Regions from separate parts of the Ochrobactrum sp. A-1 genome, predicted to be linked through region 2. Evidence: predicted binding sites of a transcription regulator. Region 2 holds the regulator's gene; the other holds the start of a gene.
What was found. The regulator LexA, encoded in region 2, represses DNA repair genes until DNA is damaged. The targets are predictions, from matches to a motif close to TGTTCNNNNTGTGTTCNG.
Positions count from the first base shown of each region.

Region 1: MKS82_RS09685 (DNA recombination protein RmuC) is a predicted target of LexA. The motif match lies at 3,695-3,712, and genes of this name have one in related genera.

Region 1 covers NZ_JAKVQC010000004.1:51,420-56,909, forward strand. Annotated here, with positions in the region: gene MKS82_RS09660 (LysR family transcriptional regulator) at 1-352, opposite strand, end outside; gene MKS82_RS09665 (quinone oxidoreductase family protein) at 447-1,421, shown strand; gene truA (tRNA pseudouridine(38-40) synthase TruA) at 1,437-2,192, opposite strand; gene fmt (methionyl-tRNA formyltransferase) at 2,196-3,116, opposite strand; gene def (peptide deformylase) at 3,116-3,643, opposite strand; gene MKS82_RS09685 (DNA recombination protein RmuC) at 3,746-4,975, shown strand; gene MKS82_RS09690 (SelT/SelW/SelH family protein) at 5,018-5,326, opposite strand; gene MKS82_RS09695 (GIY-YIG nuclease family protein) at 5,435-5,490, shown strand, end outside.
Region 2 covers NZ_JAKVQC010000003.1:107,677-113,166, forward strand. Annotated here, with positions in the region: gene gltX (glutamate--tRNA ligase) at 1-311, opposite strand, end outside; gene MKS82_RS02095 (ComEC/Rec2 family competence protein) at 573-3,086, shown strand; gene lexA (transcriptional repressor LexA) at 3,189-3,911, opposite strand; gene MKS82_RS02105 (molybdopterin molybdotransferase MoeA) at 4,151-5,365, opposite strand; gene moaC (cyclic pyranopterin monophosphate synthase MoaC) at 5,450-5,490, opposite strand, start outside.

The DNA.
Region 1 (5,490 bases), on a different contig from region 2:
ATTGCGCCGATACCGCAGCAAGCGGCCTGGCTAGTCTCGCAACCGCGTAGGAGGGCGGCGCTGTGAGTGTAACAGTGGCGCTTATGCCAGTATCCCGGACTGCGCCGAAACGGCTGATAGCTTGCGCTTCGTCTTGCATCTTTCGGGCAATTGCAGCGATCCGCTCGCCGTCTTCCGTCAGCAGAAAACGCCGCCCCCGGCGATCAACCAGTTTCAAACTGGTTTCGGTTTCCAAGGCAGCCACACGTCGCGCAATCGTCGCATGTTCTACATTCAGCAATCGCGCCGCACCTGACAGAGTACCGGTATCGGCCAAAGCCACAAAGTAACGTACGCTTTCCCAATTCACCATTGTGAAATTTTTCCCATATGCTGCGATCAAAACAGCAATTTTTTCCCGTTTCTCTATCCCCGATACTGCCCCGGATTGCAACGGAGGCTGACTGATGGACTACGAGATCATTCTGAACGCGACCGGTGAAGCAGGGCTGCTTCAGACAGTCCAACACACACCCCGAAGCCCCGGTGCAGGCGAGATACGCATTCGCCACGAGGCAATCGGCGTCAACTTTGTCGACATATACCATCGGACCGGCCTCTATCCGCTGCCGTCCTTTCCGGCTGTGCTCGGTGTCGAAGGTGCAGGCGTTGTGGAAGCAGTCGGATCAAATGTAACCGACCTCAAACCGGGTGACAGAGTGGCTTATGCAGGCTTGCCAGTGGGGGCATATGCCTCAACCCGGCTTCTACCGCCCCAAAGAGCACTGCTACTGCCCGGCACAATTTCGTCGCAGTCGGCGGCAGCGACCATGCTGCGCGGTCTTACGACCCACATGCTCCTGACCAATACATTTCCCGTTGGCCCGGATACAATCATGCTGGTGCATGCAGCCGCAGGCGGACTGGGCACTTTGCTGACCCGCTGGGGCAAGGCTCTTGGAGCAACAGTGATCGGAACCGTCAGCTCGGAAGACAAGGCCGAAATGGCGCGCAAAAATGGTGCCGATCATGTGCTCGTTGGACGCGATTGCGATTTCGTCACAGCCACCCGGCGTCTCACGGACGAACAGGGCGTTCACGTCGCCTATGACGGGATCGGCGGTGAAACCCTGGCCAAAACGGCACAATGCGTGCGCCCGTTTGGAACTCTGGCGAGCATTGGTCAGGCCGGTGGAAAAATCTCCCAGACCGTCATTGATGCACTCGGCAATCAAGCAGATCTTTCTTTCGTCCGGCCAAGCGTGATCGCTTACATCAACGATCTGGATAACTACCGAAACTCCGCTTCCAAGCTTTTCGACATCATGGAAAAGGGACTGACTGGAACGATTGGGGCAACCTATCCGCTGAGCGAGGCAGTACAGGCCCATCGTGCGCTGGAAACGGGAAAATCATCCGGAAGTTTGCTCTTGATTCCCTAGAGCGCGCTTCGGGTATCAGTACGGAAAGGCGTAGTCCACACCAATCAGATAAAGCCCATAGGGCGGGGCAACCTGCCCGCAGGCCTTGCGATCTCTGGCTTCCAAAGCCGCTTGCAGATCATCCGCCGTCCAGCGGCCAACACCCACTTCCATCAGGCTGCCTGCGAAGGACCTGACCTGATTGTGCAGGAAGGACCGCGCCGAAACGCGCATTTCCACGTAATCGCCGTTGCGGATGACATCGAGCCGGTCGAGCGTCTTGATTGGGCTCTTGGCCTGGCATTGCGTGGCGCGGAACGTGGTGAAGTCGTGCTCTCCCAGAAGCCGCTTTGCTGCTTCGTGCATCGCTTCAGCATCAAGTCGCTTCTGCACCCACCATGCGCGCTGATAATCAATCGCCAGAGGCGCACGACGATTATGGATGCGGTAGAGATAATGCCGTGCACGTGCGGAAAAACGCGCGTCGAACGTGTCCGTCGTCTTCTCGACATTCAGGATACTGATGCGCTCATCCGCCATGACCAGATGCGCATTGACCGCATCGCGCACCTTGCCTGCATCCCAATCCTTGGTGAGATCGACATGGACAACTTGTGCTGTTGCATGAACGCCCGCATCGGTGCGGCCCGCAGCGCTTAACGTCAGGTCTTCGCCGCAGAATTTCTTGAATGCCAGTTCAATGGCATTCTGCACCGCATGGCCGTTTTCCTGCCGCTGCCAGCCGACATAGGGCGTGCCGTCATATTCGACAGTGAGCTTGTAGCGCGGCACCGCCTACAGAACCTTCGTGACCTGTGCACCACGCAGAAACTCCTGCGCAGGCAATGGCTTGGCGCCGGAGCGCTGCAGCGTGACGAGCCTCAGGGCACCTTCGCCGCAGGCAACCGTCAGGCGATCATCCAGCACCGTACCCGGCTCACCCTTGCCCTCACCCAGCGTTGAGCGCTGAAGCTTCACGCGCTCGACAGCGCCGTTGATTTCCATTTCGCACCAGGCACCTGGAAAGGGCGACAGTCCGCGAATGGTGTTGTGTACCTCTTGCGCCGACTTCGACCAGTCGATACGCGCCTCAGCCTTGTCGATCTTGGCGGCATAGGTGACGCCTTCTTCCGCCTGCGGCTGCAAGGCGAGGCTTTCACGCTCCAGCGCACCCAGCGCACGGATCATCAGGTCGGCGCCGATCATACTCAGACGATCATGCAGTTCGCCCGCAGTCATGTCAGGCGTGATCGCAACCTTTTCCGCCATGGCAACAGGACCGGTATCAAGCCCGGCATCCATTTTCATGATCATCATGCCGGTTTCCGCATCGCCCGCCATGATGGCGCGCTGGATGGGCGCGGCCCCGCGCCAGCGCGGCAAAAGCGAGGCATGACCATTATAGCAGCCGAGCCGTGGCGCATCGAGAATGGCCTTGGGCAGCAAAAGCCCATAGGCCACGACGATGGCGACATCGGCTTCAAGACTTGCAAAGACTTCCTGCTCTTCCGCACCCTTGAGGCTTTTCGGCGTGAACACCGGAATGCCAAACTGCTCGGCTTTTTCATGCACTGGCGACTTGGTCAGCTCCAGCCCGCGACGGCCAGCCGGGCGCGGCGGCTGCGTATAGACGGCAACAACCTCATAACCGTGACCGATAATGGCGGTGAGGATCGGCACGGAAAATTCCGGCGTCCCCATGAAAACGACACGCATTAAAGCACTTTCCCCGGCGCGCGCTGGCTGGCGAGCTTCTTGAACTTCTTGATGACCATATCGCGCTTCAACTTGGAAATATGATCGATGAAGAGCACACCGTTCAGATGGTCGATCTCATGCTGCAGGCAGGTGGCCATCAGCCCGTCGGCTTCCATCGAATGCGGCTTGCCGTCAGCATCGAAGTAATTGACCTTGATAGCGGCTGGCCGTTCGACCTCGGCATAATAATCCGGGATCGAAAGGCAGCCTTCCTCATAGGTGCTGGCTTCATCCGTCACACCGATGATCTCGGGATTGATGAAGACATGCGGCGCTTTCGGTTCACCTTCCTTGGCAAGATCGATGACGAGCATACGGATCGGCTCGCCCACCTGAATGGCGGCAAGACCAATGCCCGGCGCATCATACATGGTGTCGAACATGTCGCCGGCGAATTTGCGCAGCTGGTCGTCAAAGCGCTCCACAGGCTTGGAAACCTGGCGCAGGACGGGATCGGGAAGGATGACAAGCGGTTTTACTGACATGCGCTTTCACGTAATGGCTCACGCGGGAATCGTCAATTACACTTTGCAAAATGTTCCCGTTTTGATCTCATCAAGGCGACACGAATCAACTAAGCTGCCTTCATGGAAAACCAGAATCTCTTGAATGAGCCGCTTCTGCAGCTCGGCGCCACGTCGTTCACGCTCGGGAATATCCTGCTGGCGGGCATCGTCGTGCTGGTCCTGTGTCTTGCCCTTTTTCTGATGGCGGCAACACGCTCTGCCCGGCTTCGCGCAGTCGCGGAAGCGCAGGCCGAAGACCGTGCCCGCGATGCCGAATATCGCATGGCGGAAATCCTCAAAGCGCAAGCCGAGATGCAGGGCCGGATGCAGACCATGGCGGAAGTGTTCGGTTCGCGGCAGGCGGAGCTCAACCAGTCGATCCGCGAGCGACTCGACGGCATGACGCATCGCATCGGCCAGACCATGACCGAACAGACCCGTTCGACGCATGAAAACCTCGCCAAATTGCAGGAGCGTCTCGCCGTCATCGACACGGCGCAGAACAATATCCAGTCGCTCGCCGGACAGGTGGTGCAGTTGCAGGCGATCCTCGCCAACAAGCAGACGCGTGGCGCTTTCGGCCAGTCGCGCATGGAAGCGATCATCGCCGACGGTCTGCCGCAGGGCGCCTACGAGTTTCAGGCAACGCTTTCCAACAGCACCCGTCCGGATTGCCTTGTACGGATGCCGAACAATGCGCCCTCTTTGGTAATCGACGCGAAATTCCCGCTCGAAGCCTGGAATTCCATTCGCGAAACGGAACAGCCGGAGGCGCGCAAGGCAGCAGTCGCCCAGTTCCGCCGCGACATGGAAGTGCACATCAAGGATGTCTCCGACAAATATCTGATCCCCGGCGAAACGCAGGATACAGCTTTTCTGTTCGTGCCGTCGGAGTCGATCTTCGCCGATATTCACGAGCATTTCGAGGCCCTGATCCAGCGTGCGCACCGGGCACGGGTGGTCATCGTCTCACCCTCGCTGCTGATGCTGTCCATTCAGGTTATTCAGGCGATCCTGAAAGATGCCCGCATGCGCGAGCAGGCGCATGTGATTCAGGGTGAAGTGATCCGGCTGATGGAAGATGTCGGCCGCCTCGATGAGCGCGTGCGCAAGCTGCAGACCCACTTCGTGCAGGCCAACAAGGATATTGACGATATTCTCGTATCTTCCAGCAAGGTCACCAAGCGCGGCGCGAAGATCGAGGCGCTGGAATTCGGCCCCGCGCCTGCCGAGGAAGCATCCCGCCCGCAATCACGACAGGCGGAAAGCGCCCCCACCCAAATGCGCCTGCGCGTGGTGGATGAGGACTAAAAGCTGCCAAAACAAAGAAGCCCGCAACTTGCGGGCTTTGTCTTATTCAGGTTTTGACATCCGGTCCGAATGACCCAGATCGCGTTCCGGCCAGACCAGATCGCGCACGCGCTGCTTCAACACCTTGGCTTCCGGAAAACCGCCGTCGCGCTTGCGTTCCCAGATGAGTTCCTCGCTGCCGTCCGGCATATGAACGCGGATTTCAAAGACCCCGCCGGTGCCCGTACGCAACGCCACTTCGCCTAAGTCCTGCCCGAAAGTCTGCAACAGTTCCTGCGCCATCCACGCAGCGCGCAGTAGCCAGTTGCATTGGGTGCAGTAGGTGATGGAAATGCGGGGAGATACGGGCATTGATTTCAACCTTCTGAACACGCGCAATCTTAAAGTCGATTGCCGCGTCTTGTTAGACAGGTAAACTTGCATCAACATCTATCTTCCAACGACAAGCGGGGGCGAGTCATGGAAGTCACGATATATATCCTGCGTTGCGCGGACGGTTCATATTACACCGGTCT
Region 2 (5,490 bases):
GGCGTAGCATAACAATAGTATGCCTTGCCACGAGCGACGAGTTCTTCTGCCACTTCGCGATGACGAGGTGCGCGTTCGAACTGCGAGATGGCATCACCGTCCCAATCCAGGCCCAGCCAGGTCAGCCCATCGAGAATGGCAGCCGTAGCGGCGTCTGTGGAACGTTCCCGGTCGGTGTCTTCGATGCGCAACAGCATCTTGCCGCCATTGTGCTTGGCATAGAGCCAGTTGAACAAGGCAGTACGCGCACCACCAATGTGCAGATACCCCGTGGGCGAGGGGGCAAAACGGGTAACAACCGGTTTCGACATGATAGCTCCACTATGACATGCGCCTTTTAAGAGCAGCGGCAAATGCCGAGACACTAGCGCAAACTTGAATTCTGACGCCTGCGGGAGAAACTCCGGCAGGTAATCGGGGTCCACGATGCGAACCCACTCGATTTCGGCTGCGGTTCATGTAGCATAGGCAGCAATGTGCGCAAGGGTTTCGCATCCCTTTCGTGCTGATGTGCCGTCGTTCTTTCGGGGTATTTTGACGGTTGGGGCTAACTTTTGCGGTCAGGCGGGGGCATGACAGGCATCAGGGAAGCGAGCGATGTAAACGAACGGGCGCTTGTCAGAGGCATGCCCGACGGTTTGGTGCGCGCACTGCTGCCAGAGGTCTGGCCCCACAATGAAACGGAACTCCAGGTAAGTCCTGAGTCGGTCAAGCCGCCTGTACTGCGCCTGCGTGAACGCTTCCTCTCTTTTCCCTTCGTTGCGGCGGATCAGGTCTGGACCGCAATCGAAACTGAAGAAGGACGTGGCATACTCTTTCTTCTGCTGCCGGTTTTTGCCGGTATTGGCGCGATCATCTATTTTACGCTCTCATTCGAGCCTGCATGGACACCACTTTTGTCCACGCTCGGGATCGCCGTAGTATTGCGGATTGTGACGCGCAGACAATTCGCCGCTGCGCAAGGCGTGACATTGGCGATCGCTCTGCTGGCAGGGCTTTTGGTCGGCAAATGGGAGACGGAACGCCGTGCGACACCGATGCTGGGCTCCGATGTGGCGACACGCGTAACGGGCCGGGTTGTTGCTCTTGAATACCAGGATAACGGCAGCTGGCGGATAACGCTTGATGTGCTCCAGACCGAACGCCCCAAACTCCGTTTTCCGCCCAAGCGCATCCGCGTCAATGCAAGGGACATTCCTGCATCGACGGTGATCGGCGGCGGACTGACGGGTTGTGCCCGATTGCGGACCCCTTCAGGCCCGGTTCGCCCCGGCAACTATGATTTCTCGTTTCACGCTTATTTCAATGGGATTGGCGACAATGGTTTCTTTCTCGGAACACCCAAAGTGGCGACGGTTTCTCCGCCAGATGAACTGACTGCGGAAATTTCCCAGTGGATTGCCATGTTGCGTGTTCGGGTGTCTGAACGAATCGAGGAAGTGATAGGTGGGGAGGATGGCAGTGTCGCCTCGGCACTCGTAGCAGGCACGCGGGCGGGGATTAGTGAGCAGACGAATGAAGATCTGCGCAAAGCGGGGCTTGCGCATATTCTGTCGATCTCCGGCTTGCATATGGCGCTTGCAGCCGGAGTCGTCATGCTGACGTTGCGATCTCTTTTCGCTCTTTTTCCGGCTTTCAGCGTGCGGCATCCCGTGAAGAAGTATGCGGCATTTCTCTCCCTGCTAAGCTGTACTTTCTATCTTGCGATGTCGGGTGCGGATGTGGCGGCACAACGAAGCTATGTAATGATCGCGGTCATGCTTGGTGCATTGCTGGTGGACCGTGCTGCTATCAGTATGCGCAATCTGGCGATCGCGGCCATGGCTATGATTGCAATCTCGCCGCATGAAATATTGGGGCCGAGTTTTCAAATGTCTTTTTCGGCTACGGCCGCGTTGATTGCAGGTTTTGCCTGGTGGAGCGAGCGGAACGCGATCGGGCAGGTTGGAGCGGGAAAGCGTGGGAAGGCCACCTATGGCTTCGCTGGAAAAGTCCTGAAGCCTATCACAGCTGCGGCTGGTACTTCACTCATTGCCGGACTGGCGAGCGGGATTTTTGCAGCTTATCATTTCAACAACACAGCGCCGTTCGGCTTGGTAGGAAATGTCCTCGCTGAGCCCGTAATAGCTCTTCTCGTAATGCCGTTTGCCGTCTTCGGCCTTGTGTTGATGCCATTGCAACTGGACTGGGTGCCTTTGCAGATAATGGGCTGGGGTATCTTCGCTGTCAGACACATTGCCTCTTTTGTTGCGGCGTGGTCCCCCGATGGCAATCCCGGCGCCATGCCTGCACTCACTCTCGTTTTCTGGACCATTGCGCTTGTTCTGGCTGTTGTTCTGTCGACGAGATTGAAGGTGTTGGCGCTGCCCTTCATCGTTCTTGGGTTCGCTGCTTTCGTCAGGGAACCTTTTCCCGACATCGTGATATCAGAAGATGCCAAACTGGTTGGAGTCCGACTGGCTGATGGGAGATTTGCAGTCAATCGGAGCCGTCCGTCGCAATTTACAGTCGATAATTGGAAAACAGCATATCTGGTCGAAGAATTCATTGCACCGCCATCGGGTAAAAACAGAAAACGAACCGATGCGGACGGGTTCGAATGTGAAGATGGATTGTGCACGATCAACTTGCGCGATGGCCACACACTGGCCTACACAGCAGATATCGCAATGCAAGAGACCGCCTGCAACATCGGCGATGTGGTCATTCTCGCTGTTCCTGGCAAGGAATCTTCGTGCGGGCGCTCAACAACTCTGAGCATCAGTAAACGCGATCTGGCGCTAAAGGGATCTGTGGAGATAAGACTCGGAAAAACAGAAGAACAAAACCGAACTCATCAGGCCTTATCCTTAATTTCTCCCAAAACAACGAAAGCTGAGGCGGCGTCGCCAACATCTGAACTGCAACAGGACAGCCGGATAACATTTGCTGTCGATACACCGAGCCGTCCCTGGCATTTGCATCGCATCCATTCACGTCCGGCACGCGGTTTAGCGGAACGCGAGTACAAACCAAAATCCCGTTCTGCCCAAAATGCAGCAAGCTGTTCATCAGACGCCAATGATGATGCAAATCGCTGCGAATGATCCCAGAAGGCTCCCGGCTAAAAGGGAACTTTGGATACGTCCTATCTCTTTGCTTTACGCATTTTCCAGCGCAAAGCCGTTTCTCTTTTTGCCGGAAACATCTTAATAGCGGCGGATCAGGCCAACGAGCTTGCCTTGAACGCGCACTCGGTCGGGGCCGAAGATTCGTGTCTCATAGGCAGGGTTGGCTGCTTCGAGCGCGATGGATGCACCCTTACGACGAAAGCGCTTCAACGTGGCTTCTTCGTCATCGACGAGAGCGACGACGATTTCACCAGGATTTGCGGATTCGCCACGCTTGATGATGACTGTGTCTCCATCGAAAATTCCGGCATCGATCATTGAATCGCCTCTGACCTCGAGAGCGTAATGCTCACCCGCACCAATCATTTCTGGTGGAAGGCTGAGGGAATGGGTCTGATTCTGGATGGCTGAAATCGGCACACCAGCAGCAATTCGCCCCATGACCGGCACGGAAACAGTTGCGGACGTGTCGTCATTCGTGGCCACAGGGGCAGGGCGCAACGGTGGAGGCGACGGCGCTTTGCCAAGGCTGCCTTCGATAACGCTAGGAGCGAACTTCTTTTGTGCATTGAGCCCTGGAGCAATAGAATCCGGCAGGCGCAGGACCTCAAGCGCACGTGCTCGGTTCGGCAAACGACGGATGAAGCCACGTTCCTCCAGAGCGGTGATCAGACGATGGATACCCGATTTTGAAGCCAGATCGAGCGCTTCCTTCATTTCATCGAAAGACGGGGGAATGCCCGTTTCTTTTAGACGTTCATGAATGAACAGCAGAAGCTCGTGCTGTTTACGGGTTAACATGCGCGACACCCTCCCGGCCAAGAATCGAGAAAAACAAAACCAGAACGAACACTATATGTTCCAGTCTTGTTCTGCAATGGTTTTAAAATCATTAACGCTTGAGCCGAGAGCGAACGGAATGCCATGCTTGCAGAGCTTTATTTGCAAGTCAGGGCAATGTGAAGTTAAAATAATTTATAATTTACAATAGATTATATGTTGTTCTTCATGCATTATCGAGGTCGAACGTTGTGTCAAATCTATAGCATGAGGACACGGCAATCGTCGCCGACCGCAGCTTCTGGGGCGTTCTCATCCCTGATGAGAAGTGCTTTCGAGCCGACGAGAGCCGAAAGCATAGACGAATCCTGGATTGGAAATGGCTTTGCTATCAGAGTTCCATCCGGGGTTGATTCGATTGTAGCTCGGATATAATCGCGGCGGTGGTCATTCGCAGGTAGGGTAGCGCCCAGCTTTGCGGTCCGGATATCGGCATCGAGGCTGGTTCCGGCAAGCTTGGCGACAAGCGGACGGAGAAAGACAAGGCTACAGACGAGACTCGAAACGGGATTGCCTGGCAAGCCTATGACATGCACAATTTTGCCGTTCACACTGATGCGTCCGTACATCAGGGGTTTGCCCGGCCTCATGGCTATCTTCCAAAAATCGAGATTGACCCCCAATTTCTGAAGCGCACCATGCACAAAATCCCGGTCACCGACGGACGCGCCGCCAATCGTAACCAGAATGTCGATGCCACTTTGCAGGCTGTCTGCTATTGCCTGTTCGATCTTGGCAGGATCGTCCGGAATAATCCCCTTATCTTCAGGGCTGCCGCCCGCTCGCCTTATGATTTCAGCGATTCCGACACTGTTTGACGCAACAATCTGGTCTTTTCCGGGTGTTTCACCCGGCGCGACAAGCTCATCACCGGTCGCGACGATTGCTACCTTGGGTTTTTGGAATACGTCGATTTTCGCGTGTCCGCTTGCAGCGGCGAGCGACAGGGCAGCGGCATCCAACTCACGTCCGCTCGAAATGACGATATTACCAGGCGAAAAGTCGAGCCCCGCGCGGCGTATATGCCGTCCCGGCTCTATTCCTTCGTGAACAGTGAGCCGGTTACCCAAACGCTCGGTGTGTTCCTGAATGACAATTGTGTCTGTGCCTTTGGGCAGTGGCGCGCCGGTGAAAATGCGAACCGCCTGTCCGATCCCCAATTTGCCCTCGAAGCGGTTGCCCGCCGCCGATTCACCGATGATGTCGAAATCAACTGGATAAGAGATGTTGTCCGGTGCGATCAGGGCGTAACCATCCATTGCCGACCCGTCGAAAGGCGGCTGGAGAAAATGCGCCAGCACAGGTGTTGCAACCACGCGCCCGCCCGCATCGGACAAGGTGACTTGCTCTTTGCCGTGCGGTTCCGCAGATTTCAGGATGCGGGCCAGTGCTTCATCGACCGGGAGAAGGGACATGGTGTTTCCTCTCGAACTGAATTGTGGACCCGTTTAGAGCATAAAACCTGTCTGGAAGAATTGATCCAGAACAAGGTTCAGCGATTATGCCGTCCAGTCACCTGATTTGCCGCCGCTTTTTTCGG